Regions from separate parts of the Pedomonas sp. V897 genome, predicted to be linked through region 2. Evidence: predicted binding sites of a transcription regulator. Region 2 holds the regulator's gene; the other holds the start of a gene.
What was found. Region 2 encodes LexA, which represses DNA repair genes until DNA is damaged. Its sites were predicted from a motif close to GTTCCNCNCTTGTTCT; they were not measured.
Positions count from the first base shown of each region.

Region 1: ACSJJU_RS03060 (ImuA family protein) is a predicted target of LexA. The motif match lies at 2,513-2,528, and genes of this name have one in related genera.

Region 1 covers NZ_JBPPGG010000001.1:614,570-621,582, reverse strand. The annotation lists gene ACSJJU_RS03075 (MFS transporter) at 1-909, shown strand, start outside; gene ACSJJU_RS03070 (GNAT family N-acetyltransferase) at 911-1,426, shown strand; tRNA gene ACSJJU_RS03065 (tRNA-Gly) at 1,485-1,558, opposite strand; gene ACSJJU_RS03060 (ImuA family protein) at 2,576-3,490, shown strand; gene ACSJJU_RS03055 (Y-family DNA polymerase) at 3,381-4,952, shown strand; gene ACSJJU_RS03050 (AMP-binding protein) at 5,102-6,631, shown strand; gene ACSJJU_RS03045 (SRPBCC family protein) at 6,751-7,013, opposite strand, start outside.
Region 2 covers NZ_JBPPGG010000002.1:379,865-386,877, reverse strand. The annotation lists gene moaC (cyclic pyranopterin monophosphate synthase MoaC) at 1-124, shown strand, start outside; gene ACSJJU_RS07760 (molybdopterin molybdotransferase MoeA) at 126-1,331, shown strand; gene lexA (transcriptional repressor LexA) at 1,387-2,109, shown strand; gene ACSJJU_RS07750 (ComEC/Rec2 family competence protein) at 2,566-4,767, opposite strand; gene gltX (glutamate--tRNA ligase) at 4,829-6,262, shown strand; gene ACSJJU_RS07740 (citrate synthase) at 6,302-7,013, shown strand, end outside.

The DNA.
Region 1 (7,013 bases), on a different contig from region 2:
CGCTTCGGCCAGGGCTTCGGCCTCGGCGGCGAATGGGGCGGCGCGGCGCTGCTGGCGGTGGAAAACGCCCCCAGGGGCTGGAAGGGCCGCTTCGGCATGTTCCCCCAGCTCGGCGCGCCGGTGGGCTTCATCGCCGCCAACGGCCTGTTCCTCCTCCTCGGGCTGGCGCTGAGCCAGGACGACTTCGTGCGGTGGGGCTGGCGGATCCCGTTCGTCCTCAGCGCCGTGCTGGTCTTCCTCGGGCTGTGGGTGCGGACGCGCCTCGCCGAAACCCCCGCCTTCGCCCGCGCGCTGCAGGAAGCCCCGCCCGAGCGCGTGCCGCTGGCGGCCGTGGTGCGCCAGCACCCGCGCGCGCTGATCGGCGGCACCTTCGCGGTGGTCTCCTGCTTCGCCCTGTTCTACCTCTCGACCGCGTTCATCCTCGGCTACGGCACCACGACGCTCGGCTACGGGCGCGAGGCCTTCCTCCAGGTGATGCTGGGGGCGATCCTGTTCATGGCGGTGGGCATCGTGCTGGCGGGCGTGTGGTCGGACTTCGCCAACCCCCGGCTGGTGCTGATGACCGCCTGCATCCTCACCGTCCCTGCCGGGCTGCTGATGGCGCCCATGCTCGGCAGCGGCTCGCTGTTCGCCATCTTCCTCTACCTCAGCCTCGCGCTGTTCGTGATGGGGCTGGTCTACGGCCCGCTGGGTGCGTTCCTGCCCAGCCTGTTCCCGGCCCGCGTGCGCTACACCGGCGCGTCCATGACCTTCAACATCGGCGGCATCATCGGCGGCTCGCTCACCCCGATGATCGCGCAGGTGCTGGCCGCCAAGGGCGGGCTGATGCCGGTCGGCCTGTATCTCGCGGCGGCGGGCGTCATCAGCCTGGTCGCGCTCATCCCGCTGAAGCCGCTGGCAGAGAATTGAGATGACGCCGCCCCCGGCCCGCTGGGAGCCGATGACGGCGGCGGACGTCGACGCCATCGCCGCCGTGGCCGATGTGGTGCACCCCGCCTTCCCGGAGGACCGGGCGGTGCTCGCCGAGCGATTCGCCCTCTGCCCCGAAGGCTGCTTCGTGCTGCGCCAGGGGCGGGACGGTGCGGTGATCGGCTACACCCTCACCCACCCGTGGGCGGCGGACTCGGTGCCGCCGCTCAACACCCTGCTGGGCCGCCTGCCGCCGGAGGGGGCGGCGCGGGTCTATTACATTCACGACCTCGCCCTGCTACCCGCCGCGCGCGGGATGCAGGCCGGGGCAGCGGCGGTGCGGCTGCTGGAAGCGCGCGCCCGCGCGGCCGGTCTGGCGACCATGGCGCTGGTGGCGGTGAACAACTCGGGCGGCTTCTGGCGCGCCCGGGGCTTCGCGCCGGTGGACAGCCCGCACTGGCAGCAGAAACTGGCCAGCTACGGCGCGGACGCGGCCTACATGACGAAGGTGCTTTGACGAAGGTGCTTTGGGGAAAACCGCGCTGCGAAGACAGCGCGCGGAAAAGGGGAGCAGATGGAGCGGGTAGCGGGAATCGAACCCGCGCGTCCAGCTTGGGAAGCTGGCAGGCTACCATTACATCATACCCGCGCTCCGCGCATTAGATAGGGCAAGTGCCGGCATGGCGTCAATCTGGCCGAAGCGGGGTTCGACCAAAAATGTCCGGAGAACAAGGCCCGGCAAAATGCGGGGGCAAAATGCGGGGGCGGGGAGAGCCTGTGGCAGAAGCTCTCGCCCCGCCGCCCAGAGCCACCTGAATGTTGATGAGGCAAGGCTGGCTTCAAGACCCCCGGTGTGCCTTCTGGCGGGCATTCATGGCCGGGCTGGTCTTATCTGCCAATCCGAATCTTGATCAAGATCGTGACCCGGAGTAGCCTCAAGGCCAGAAGGACAAGGTGGCTCATAACCGTATCCTTCTGCATTCGCAGAATTAACTCTGCTGTCGCCGGGCTGGCTCATCCAGTCCGGCGTCGTTTTTTGTACGCAAGAAGGGCGCGGGGAATCGAGAGCGTCAGGGTCGTAGATCTGAATATTACTTAATATTATTAATTACATTGACCCGATTTATTTGTGGGGCGCGCGACCGCATCTTTGCGACCGCATCTTTGGCGGCGCCTCCGAGACGCAGCCGTACCGCATATGTGAAAATCCGGCTGGAGAGACCCGGCAGGAGAAACCCGGCTGGAAAAACCCGGCAGGGCGGTCCTTCTGGAAGGGGGTGCCGGGTGTGACCCACCGTAGCCCGGCGCGGTGTTGAAGCCGTGGGCGGCGGCAGGGATGCCCACGGGCTGGTCTGCGCGTCCCGGCTCGATGAAACCGGAACGCTGCCAGGGGAGAGTACGCTGTGGCGTACTCCTGCCTTTGAGCAGGCACGGGCACCCTAACGCCCAAGTATCTGAAGTGGCTATATTAATCGTACGTCCCCGTATCATCCGGGGGCGAATATATTCTCTCTGGGGGCAGGCACTGCCCTGTTCGCTCCGCATCCGAACGCAGCACGTCGCATCCGTAATATGGACGACTTGACTCATACCGCCCCCGGTGAGAACAAAACGGAAACATTTGCGTTTCCATGGGCAGTTCTGCTGGGCGTATCGAACAGGGTGGATGATGACGGCACGGACGGCAACAGCGGAAAAGCGGGAGATTCTGGCGCAGCTGCGCGCGGCGGTGTCGCAGCTGGAAGGGCGCGGCGCCGCCTTGGAGGCGCGGGATGGCGAGTCGGGCGCGGCCCGTGGCTGGACCTTCGGCATCCCCGCGCTGGACGACCATCTGGGCGGCGGGCTGGCGCGGGACGGCCTGCACGAATGGGGTCTCGGCAGCGGGGGGAGCAGCGGGGGGAGCAGCGGGGGGCAGGGCGGCCCCGGCCATGGCGCGGCGCTGGCGGGCGTGGTGGCGGGGCTGCTGCAACGCCTGCCGGACGGGGCGGACGCCGCCGGCCTGAACCGGGCCCGGGCGCGGGGCGTGCTGTGGATTCTCTCCGGCACGGTGGTGGCCGAGCACGGCCGCCCCTACGGGCCGGGGTTGCTCCAGGCCGGGCTCGACCCCGGCGACCTGCTGTTTGTCACCGTGCGCCGCCCGGCGGACGTGGCCTGGGCCGCCGAGGAGGGGCTGAAGGCGGGCCGGGCGCTGAAGGCGGTGGTGGGCGTGGGCGCACCGCTGCCGTTCGCTGCCTCCCGCCGGCTCAGCCTGGCGGCGGGCGAGGCGGGCCTGCCGTGCCTGTGGCTGGCGATGGAGGGGCGGCTCGGCGGCAGCAGCGCGGCGCAGACCCGTTGGCGCGTGGCCTCCGCTCCCGGTCTGGCGGACCCGCACGCGCCTCGCGCGCCGGGGCGTCCGGTGTGGGATCTGGAACTGGTGCGGGCGCGGGACGCGCCGCCGGCGCGCTTCAGGGTGGTTTGGGATGACGAGACGGGTGGTTTCGCTCTGGCTGCCGCACTGGCCGCTGGAGCGGCGGCGACAGGCGCTGAGGCGGCGGTCCCGGCTGCAGCCGGGCAGCGCCGGACCGGACGCCGAGCCGCGTGAATTCGCACTGGTGGAGGCGGGGCCGCACGGCCTTTCCCTTGCAGCGCTGAACGAGGGCGCGCGGGCGGCGGGGCTGCGCGTCGGGCAGATGCTGACCGATGCGCGCGCCTGGTGTCCGTCGCTGGCCGCCGCGCCCATCGACCGGGAGGCGGATGCCGCCGCGCTCGCCGCGCTGGCCCGCTGGGCCGGGCAGTACACGCCCATCGTCGGCGTGGACGGGCGCGACGGCCTGTTGCTGGACGTGACGGGCTGCGCCCACCTGCGCGGCGGGGAGCACGGCCTGCTCGCCGATCTGGCGCGGCGGCTGCACGCCCTGGGATTCACCGCCCGGCTGGCGCTGGCGGACACGGTGGGCTGCGCGTGGGCGCTCGCCCGCTTCGGCGCGGACGACCAGACGGTGGTGCCGGAAGGGGCGGCGCGGCTGGCGCTCGCCGACCTGCCGGTGGCCGCGCTGCGCCTGGAGCCGGAGGTGGTCGCGGCCCTGCGCCTTCTGGGGCTGAAGCGCATCGGCCAGCTGCTGCCGCTGCCGCGCGCGGCGCTGGCGCGGCGTTTCCGGGCGAGGCAGCACGCCGAGGCGGTGGTGACGCGGCTGGATCAGGCGCTGGGCGACCGGGGCGAGCCGGTGACGCCGCTCGACCCGCCCGCCCTGTTGCAGGTGACGCGCAGCTTCGGCGCGCCGCTCATCGACCGCGCGCTGGTGGAAGCCTGGCTGCCGCGCCTCCTGACGGAGCTGACGGCGCTGCTGGCGCGGCAGGGGCTGGGGGTGCGCCGCCTCCAGCTGACCGCGTTCCGCACGGACGGCGCGCGGCAGGACATCGTGGCCGGCATGGGCGAGCCGACCCGGGATGCGGCGCATATCGCCCGCCTGCTCGCCCCCCGGCTGGAGGCGCTGGACCCGGGCTTCGGCATCGAGAGCCTGCGTCTGGCGGCGGTGGAGGCCGCGCCGCTCGCCGCCGTGCAGGACAGCTTCGCGGGCGACCGCGGTGCGCTGGATCTGGCCCGGCTGGGCGACCGGCTCGCCAACCGGCTGGGGGAGCGCGCGGTCTACCGGCTGGCGGCGCGGGAAAGCCACGTGCCGGAGCGGGCGGAGGCCCTGCGCCCGCGTGCGCGCGGGCCTCGGGAGCGCCCGGCGCACAGGGCCGCGCTCGATCTCGACCGGCCGCGCCCCCTGCTGCTGCTCGACCGGCCGGAGGCGGTGAGCGTGGTCGCCGAGGTGCCGGAAGGCCCGCCCGCCCGCTTCGTGTGGCGGCGGCTGGAATACCGGGTGGTGCGCGCCATCGGCCCGGAGCGGATCGCCCCCGAGTGGTGGCAGGCGCAGGACGGCGAGCGCACCCGCGACTATTACGTGGTGGAGGATGCGCAAGGGCGGCGGTTCTGGCTGTTCCGCCACGGCCTCTACGGCGGCGCGGCGCACGAGGCCCCCGCCGCGCCCGACTGGTTCATCCACGGTTTTTTCGGCTGAACAGCCTGGCTGACAACTTGCACCTGCGCCTGATTTTCTGTTTGCTGCTTGACCTGTCGTTGCGTTTGGCGCTTCCCGGCGGTCATGAGCGGGAGCACCCGCGCCGACGGGGGCGGGGGCAATGCCGAGGGGAAGGTGAAGGACAGGGCATGAGTGCCAATCTTTACGGGATATTCCTGGCGCGTCAGGCGGGGCTGGAGGCCAAGCCCTGCCTCGTGTGGCGCGGCGAGGCCCTGCTGAACTTCGGCGATCTGGCCGAGCGGGTGGGCCGCTACCGCACGGTGCTGGACAGCCTCGGCGTCGGCCGGGGCGACCGGGTGGTGGTGCAGGTGGAGCGCACGCCCGAGTTCGTGTTCCTCTACCTCGCCTGTCTGGCGCTGGGCGCGATCATCGTGCCGCTCAACACCGGCTACACCGAGGCCGAGCTGGCCTATTTCATTCAGGATGCCGGGCCCCGGCTCATCGTCGGCAGCGACGGCAACCGCGACACGCTCGCGCGGGCGGCCGCGGCGGCGGGCGCCGGGGCCGTGCCGGTCGAGACGCTGGGCGACAACAGCTGCCACAGCACCCTCTGCGCGCTCGTCACCGAGGCGGTGCCCAACCCGGCCATCGCCCGCATGGAGCCGGACGACGTGGCGGCTATCCTCTACACCTCCGGCACCACCGGGCGGCCGAAGGGGGCCATGCTCACCCACCGCAACCTCTCCAGCAACGTGGAGGCGCTGCACGCCTGCTGGCGCTTCAGCGCCGACGACGTGGTCCTGCACGCCCTGCCGCTGTTCCACGCCCACGGCCTGTTCGTCGCGCTGCATCTGGCGCTGTGGAACGGCAACACCACCCTCCTGCTGGAGAAGTTCGACGCCGACGCGGTGATCGACCGCCTGCCGGAGGCCACGGTGTTCATGGGTGTGCCCACCTTCTACACCCGCCTGCTGGCCAGCCCGCGCCTCACGCGGGAGGCCTGCCGGAACATCCGGCTGTTCATCAGCGGCTCGGCGCCCCTCCTGCCGCAGACCTTCGAGGCGTTCGAGGCGCGCACCGGCCACCGCATCCTGGAGCGCTACGGCATGACCGAGGCGGCCATGATCACCTCCAACCCCTACGAGGTGGAAGGGCGCATCCCCGGCACCGTGGGCTTCCCGCTGCCGGGCGTCGAGGCGCGGGTGGCGGGCGAGGACGGCGCCCCGGCCCCGGCGGGCCAGCCGGGCGTGCTGCAAATTCGCGGCCCCAACGTGCTGAAGGGCTACTGGAAGAAGCCGGAGGCAACCGCCGGGAGCTTCACCTTCGACGGCTTCTTCATCACCGGCGACGTGGCGGTCCGGGACGAGACCGGGCGCATCACCCTGGTGGGCCGGGCAAAGGACCTCATCATCTCCGGCGGATTCAATGTCTATCCGGCGGAAATCGAGCAGGCGCTGAACGCCGTGCCGGGCGTGGCGGAAAGCGCCGTGATCGGCGTGCCCCACCCGGACTTCGGCGAGGGCGTCGTCGCCGTGGTGGTGCCGGAGGCCCCCGGCGCGGTGACGCAGGAAACACTCGCCGCCGCCCTCTCCGGCACGCTCGCCCGCTTCAAGCAGCCCAAGGCCTATGTGCTGGTGGACGACCTGCCCCGCAACACCATGGGCAAGGTGATGAAGGCGAAACTGCGGGAGACATGCCGGGATCTGCTCGCCGGCTGAGGCCTCTCCCGCTTCGCGGTTTTCTGTTTGCAGGGGTCTGTGGCCCCTGCACCCCTTGTGTTTTCAGGGCCGTGGTTCCGGTGCGTGCCAGACGAACGGAAGCGCGCGGGGGGATAACCTCAGGCGCACACCCGGCGGGCGAGCGCCTCGTTCATGCTGCGAAAGCCTGCCTCGACCGGCGCGAAGGACCGGGCCGGCATCAGGGCCGGGAGCACGCCGCTGAAGGTTTCGCCGTGATGCAAAAGGGTGCCGCCCTCCCGGGGCTCGAGCCGGAACACATGCTCGCCGTCGAAGATGCCGGGGATGAGGACGGAGCCCTTCCAGCGCAACGCGCGCGCGGGCTCAACCGCCAGCACCCTGGGCCGGAAGCGCATGCCCTTCT
Region 2 (7,013 bases):
CCTGCTCACGATCTATGACATGGCCAAGGCGGTGGACAAATCCATGCGGATCGAGGGCGTCCGCCTTCTGGAAAAGACGGGCGGCAAGTCGGGCACCTACAAGGCTGATCAGGCGGAGGCGTGATATGCTGAGCGTGGCGGAGGCGCAGTCCCGTGTTCTGGCTGCGGCGGGCGCGCGCCGGCGTGAGGCCGTCCCTCTGGCCGAGGCGCATGGCCGCTATCTCGCCGAGGATGTGACCGCCCTCCTCTCCCAGCCGCCGTTCCATGCCTCCGCGATGGATGGCTATGCCGTCTGCTTCCGGGACATTGCCCCCGGCATGATCCTGCCGGTCATCGGCGAGGCCATTGCGGGCAAGGCATTCGATGGCACGGTCGAGGCGGGCACAGCCGTGCGGGTGCTGACCGGCGCGCCGATCCCCGAGGGCACGGATACGGTCATCCTGCAAGAGGATGTGGCCTACGAGGACGGGGCCATCCGCATCATGGAGGATCTGCCCGCTGCTCCCGGCCGCCACGTCCGCAAGGCGGGGCAGGATTTCGCGGCGGGGGCCGTGCTGTTGCAGGCGGGCGCGAAGCTCACCGCGCGGGCCATTGCCCTCATGGCGGCAGCGGGGCATGGGACTGCCCCGGTTTACGCCCGGCCGCGTGTTGTGATCGTCTCGACCGGCGACGAGCTGGTGCCGCCGGGCGAGACGCCGGGCCGGGACCAGATCATCAATTCCAACGGCGTCATGCTGTCGTGCCTTGCCCGGGCGGCGGGCGCGGAGGTGCGGGATCTGGGCATCCTGCCGGACCGGCACGACGTGATCCGCGACGCCCTCGCCAAGGCTGCGGCCGAGGCGGACATTCTGGTCACCGTCGGCGGCGCGTCGGTGGGCGACCATGACTATGTGCAGGCGGCGCTGGTCGATGCGGGCGCCACCATCGATTTCTGGAAGATCGCCATGCGTCCGGGCAAGCCCATGATGCTGGGCCGCCTGGGCGACGCGGTTGCCATCGGCCTGCCGGGCAATCCGGTCTCGGCCTATGTGTGTGCCCAGCTCTTCCTGCTGCCGCTGGTACGCCATCTCCTCGGGGCGGCGGCGCCCTTCCCCGCGCCGCTCGAGGCCCGGCTGACGGTGGGTCTGCCGGCCAACGGGCCGCGCGCCAACTACCAGCGGGCGGCGGTGACGGCCGGACCCGGCGGCTGGGAGATCACCCCCTTCCCGGTGCAGGACAGCGCCATGCTCTCCCGCCTCGAGGCGGCAAATGCCCTGCTCATCCGCCCCGCCAACGCGCCGGCCGCGGAAAAAGGGTCTAATGTCGCGTTTCTCCCCCTCAACAACGATTGACGCCCGTGTGGAACTTTCATAGAACGTTCATAGTCTGTTCCACAAGGACTTGGGCATGCTCACCCGCAAGCAACATGATCTGCTGATCTTCATCCATCAGCGCCTCGAGACGACCGGCATCTCCCCGTCGTTCGAGGAAATGAAGGACGCGCTCGGTCTCAAATCGAAGTCCGGCGTGCACCGGCTCATCAATGCTCTGGTGGAGCGCAACTTCATCCGCCGCCTGCCCAACCGGGCGCGCGCGCTGGAGGTGTTGCGTCTGCCGGAAGCGGCGGCTCCCGCCCGGGGCGCCAAGCCGCAGCTGGCGAGCGACCGGGATGCGGCGATTGCGGCCGCTGGCAACGTGGTGCGCGGCAGCTTCGGCAAGCCGAAGGAATCGCCTGCGGCATCGAACTCGGCCTTTGTGGAAATTCCGCTGCATGGCCGCATCGCGGCCGGTGTTCCCATCGAGGCGCTGGAGAGCGACCGTCTGCTGGCCGTGCCTCCGGCCCTGCTTGGCCCGGGCCAGCACTTTGCGCTGGAGGTCTCCGGCGACTCCATGGTGGAGGCGGGCATTCTGGACGGCGACTATGCCATTATCCGCAAGGCCGACCATGCGCTGGACGGCGACATCATCGTCGCGCTGGTGGACGATGGCGAGGCCACGCTGAAGCGCCTGCGCCGCAAGGAAGGCAAGGTGCGGCTTGAACCGGCCAACGCCGCCTACAAGACGCAGGTGTACGACCCCAAGCGTGTCCGCATCCAGGGCAAGCTCGTCGGCCTGATGCGCCGGTACTGAGCCCGGCGACTCCCCGGCTGTCCGGGGCGTGCTTGCAGGGCGCGTCGATCATGGGACACATCGATCGCGGGGCGCATCGATCACGGAACGTATCCACGGAACGTATCGATCGCGGGGTATTGCGTGCCTATCGCAGGAGGGTGTGAGGCCCTCCTGCCGACCCTTCCCGCGATCTCCCTTGTTCTTCCCCTCTTGTTCTTCCCCCTCCTCTTGTTCTTCCCCCTCCTCTTGTTCTTCCCCCTCCTGTTCTCCCTCCTCTTGTTTTTCCCCCTCGTGTTGCTGTTTTCTTGTTCGGGCTGTCCGGTTGATCCGGCCCCTTGCCCTGCCCTGTCAGGCGCCGCCACAGAACCGGCATTTGCACCGCCGTCTGACCGGGCACGTCCCTGAAAACGACGGGGTGCAGGGGTCCGAGACCCCTGCAAACATCCCTTCCCCCTCGCCTCACCCTACCCCATCTCACTGCCCGGCAGCGGCCCAAGGGTGGCGGCCACGGCGGATTTCGGCACCCTCGATGGCGATCCGGCCGTCAGGGCGGACGCGCAGGGTGACCGCGCCGAGGCGGTCGCGCGCGGGGGCGTCCAGTTTCAGAAGACGGGGCGCGCACCAGCGCGGCAGGCGGCGGGGCGCGACGACGATGTCGCTCCCGGTGCAGAGCTGGCGCAAGGCGGGGGCGTCGAGCCAGCCGCGCACAAGCGTGACGGTCCACCAGCGCCCGGCCCGCCACAGGGCGGCCCGGCACACCGTTTCGTGGCAGTCCGGCAGCAGATGCGCGTCCGCCGCGTCGGTGAGCGAGGTGGCGGCGGAGGCGTCCAGCCCGCTTTCCTCCAGCCACATCTCCCGCGTGAAGCCACCCCGGCGCAGGCTGGAGAAGGCCAGGCGTCCGTCGTCAAGCCGCGCCGCGATGAGGGCGCCGTCCCGGCTGACGAACAGGTCGGGCGCGGGGGTGGTCGCGGCCAGCGCCAGCCCGGCGGCAACGGCTGCCGCTCCGGCGAGGCGCAGGCGTGTGCGCCACAGGCAGATCCAGAGCAGGCCGAACATGAGGAGGGCGAAGGCCGCCGTATCCAGCGTCCGCCAATGAACGACCGCCCCGTCCCAACTTGAGACCTCCCGCGCCAGGGCGAGGATGAGCGCGATACCGCCGCGCACCCAGGCGGTTACCCAATCGAGTCCGCCCACGCTCTCGGCGAGCACCGCCGCCATCAGCCCCGGCATCACGACCACGCTCGTCAGCGGGATGGCGATGAAGTTGGCGACGACGCCATAGACCCCGGTCTGGTTGAAGTGGGCGATGGCGATGGGGGCGATCATGGCCTCCGCCACCAGGCTGCTGAGGATGAGCGCCCCGCCCCAGCGCAGCGCCCGCGCGAGGGGGCCGTCGCCCTGCTGGCGGCGCAGCCAGCGGTCGGCAAGGCGCGACTGGTAGAGCGCCACCAGCCCGGTCACGGCCGCGAAGGAGAGCTGGAAGCTGGGGTTCAGCACCGCCTCGGGCCGGACGAGGAGGATCACCCCCGCACCTGCCGCCACCAGCCGCAGGCTGATGGCCTGGCGGCCGAGGAGAAGCCCCGCCAGCACGATGAGGGCGGCAATGCAGCTTCTGACCGTCGGCAGGCTGCCGCCTGCGATGAGCGTGTAGGCCACCGCTGCCAGCGCGGCCGCGAGGGCGGCGATGGTCTTGACCGGCACGCGCAGCGCCAGCCAGGGGGAGAGTGCCAGCAGGCGGCGGACGAGCAGCATGACCAGCGCCGTCACCAGGCCGATATGGAGGCCGGAGATGGAGATGAGGTGGGCAAGGCCGCTGTTGCGCATGGCCGTGCTCACCTCCTCGGGCAGGCCCGAGCGGTCCCCCGTCACCAGCGCGGCGGCCATGCCCCCCTCCTCGCCGCCAATGCGGGCCTTGAGCCGGGCGCTCAGCCGCTCCCGCGCCGTCTCCACCGCGTCCGGGAGGCCCGCCCCGTGACCAGCGGGCCGTTCGACCGTCACCGCGCCCAGCACCGCGCCGACCGCCCCCACGCCGTCGAACCAGGCGCGCTGGCCGAAATCGTAGCCGCCGGGGATCGCCGGGCCGGGCGGCGGCTGGAGCCAGGCCTTCAGCCGCACCCGCGCGCCGCGTGTGACCGCCGCGCCCGGAGCCTGACGGCTGGTCAGGCGGACGCGTGCGGGCGTCTCTTCCGGGGCGAGCCGTTCGATGGCGGCCACCCGGATCAGCAGCCGCGTACGCCCGTCCGCCAGCGCCTCCCGCGACTCGATCGTCCCCGTCAGCTCCCGCGCCGCGCCCGCCAGCGGGAACACCGGCGCGCGCACCATCTCCGCCCGCGCCCAGGCGAGCGCGAGGCCCAGCGCCGCCAGCACCGCCGCCCGGGCGAGGAGTCGCCCGGCAACGCCGCCGCGCCAGCACAGCAGCGCCAGCCCCGGCAAGGCGGCCATGGCTGCCAGCCAGTGTTGCGGCCCCGGCAGGGCGAACCACGCGGCGATGCCGCCGCCCAGCGCCACGGGGAGCCACAGCGGCCATTGCTCCCGCTCGGCCAGCAGCAGGCCGTCAAGGCGCGCAGCGACAGCACCGGCAACGGCAGCAACACCGGCAGGCCCGGCGATTCCCCGGTCCGGCCGGCCGTCCGGACGGATTTCCGCCCCTGTTTCGGCATGCGACGTTTGAACCACTTGCCCCGCTGTGCTAGAGCCGCCCCAACGATTTTAACCACCAGTTTCGGTCAGGTGTACGATGGGTTCAAGTCCAACCCCGGTGGTCACGCGCTTTGCGCCATCTCCGACCGGTTTCCTCCACATCGGCGGTGCCCGCACCGCGTTGTTCAACTACCTGTTCGCCCGCCACTTCGGCGGCAAGTTCCTGCTCCGCATCGAGGACACGGACCGCGAACGCTCCACCCAGGCAGCCATTGACGCCATCATCGATGGCATGAAGTGGCTCAATCTGGAGTGGGATGGCGAGATCACCTACCAGTTCGCCCGCGCCGAGCGCCATGCGGAGGTGGCCCGCCAGCTTCTGGCGGAGGGCAAGGCCTACTACTGCTACGCCACGCCCGAGGAGCTGGAGGAGATGCGCGCCAAGGCCCGCGCCGAGGGCCGCCCGATGAAATACGACGGCCGCTGGCGCGACCGCGACCCGTCCGAAGCGCCTGCGGGCGTGAAGCCGGTCATCCGCCTCAAGGCGCCGCAAACCGGCGAGACCACCATCCGCGATCTGGTGCAGGGCGAGGTTACCGTCTCCCACGAGCAGCTGGACGACATGGTCCTGCTGCGGGCGGACGGCACCCCCACCTACATGCTGGCCGTGGTGGTGGACGACCATGACATGGGCGTCACCCACGTCATTCGCGGTGACGACCACCTCAACAACGCCTTCCGCCAGCTCGCCCTCATCCGGGCGCTGGGCTGGCCGGAGCCGGTCTATGCCCACATCCCGCTGATTCACGGCGCGGACGGCGCCAAGCTCTCCAAGCGGCACGGCGCGCTGGGCGTGACCGAATACCGCGAGATGGGCTTCCTGCCGGAGGCGGTGGAGAACTATCTCCTGCGTCTGGGCTGGGGCTATGGCGACGAGGAGATCATTTCCCGCCAGCAGGCCATCGAGTGGTTCTCCATCGAAGCGGTGGGCCGTTCGCCCTCGCGCTTCGACATGAAGAAACTCGAACACCTCAACGGTCATTATATGCGGGAGGCCGACGACGCCCGTCTGACCGCGCTGGTGGTCCCGCGCATCGAGTCCCTGCTGGAGCGGCAGCTGTCGGACGCGGAGCGCGCCATGCTGCAAAGCAATATCAAGGAGTTGAAAGTTCGCGCGAAAACCTTGGTTGAATTGGCACAGAGCGCGCTTTTCTTCTTTCGCACCCGCCCAATTCCGCTCGACGCGGGCGCAATAAAGCTGCTACAACCGCCAGCACCCGAAGTGCTTCGGGAAGCCTATAAGGCGCTGGCGGACACCGCCGAGTGGCGAACGGATGCCCTGGAGGCAACGGTTCGCGCCCTGGCGGAACGTCTGGGAGTGGGATTGGGCAAGGTGGCACAGCCCCTGCGGGCAGCGCTGACCGGTTCGACCACTTCGCCCGGCATTTTCGACGTGCTGTCGGGGCTTGGTAGGGAGGAGAGCCTCGGCCGCATTGAAGATGCGATTTCGGCAGCAGCGTCGGGAAAGTAACGACACAGACTCGCGTTAGGGGATAGGTAAGGACAAGATATGACGAACAAGTCGGCTACGTTAAACACCGGGAATGGTACGATCGACCTTCCCATTCTGAGCGGCACTGTCGGGCCGGATGTCATTGATGTCCGCAAGCTCTACGGCGGGACCGGCATGTTCACCTACGATCCTGGCTTTACCTCCACCGCGAGCTGCGAGTCCAAGATCACCTACATTGACGGCGACAAGGGCATTCTCCTCCACCGCGGCTATCCCATCGAGCAGCTGGCCGAGAAGTCCAACTTCATGGAAGTGGCCTACCTCCTGCTGCACGGCGAGCTGCCGACCAAGGAGCAGTACGAGCAGTTCCGCTACACCATCACCCGTCACACGATGGTGCACGAGCAGCTGGCCAACTTCTACCGCGGCTTCCGTCGCGACGCGCACCCGATGGCGATCATGTGCGGCGTGGTGGGCGCGCTGTCGGCCTTCTACCACGACTCCACCGACATCAACGACCCCGAGCAGCGCAAGATCGCCAGCCACCGGATGATCGCCAAGATCCCCACGATCGCCGCGATGGCCTACAAGTACTCGGTCGGCCAGCCCTTCCAGTACCCGGACAACTCCCTGTCCTACACCGGCAACTTCCTGAAGATGACCTTCGCCGTGCCGGCCGAGCCCTATGAGGTGGACCCGGTCGTCGAGCGCGCGCTGGACCGCATCTTCATCCTCCACGCCGACCACGAGCAGAACGCCTCCACCTCCA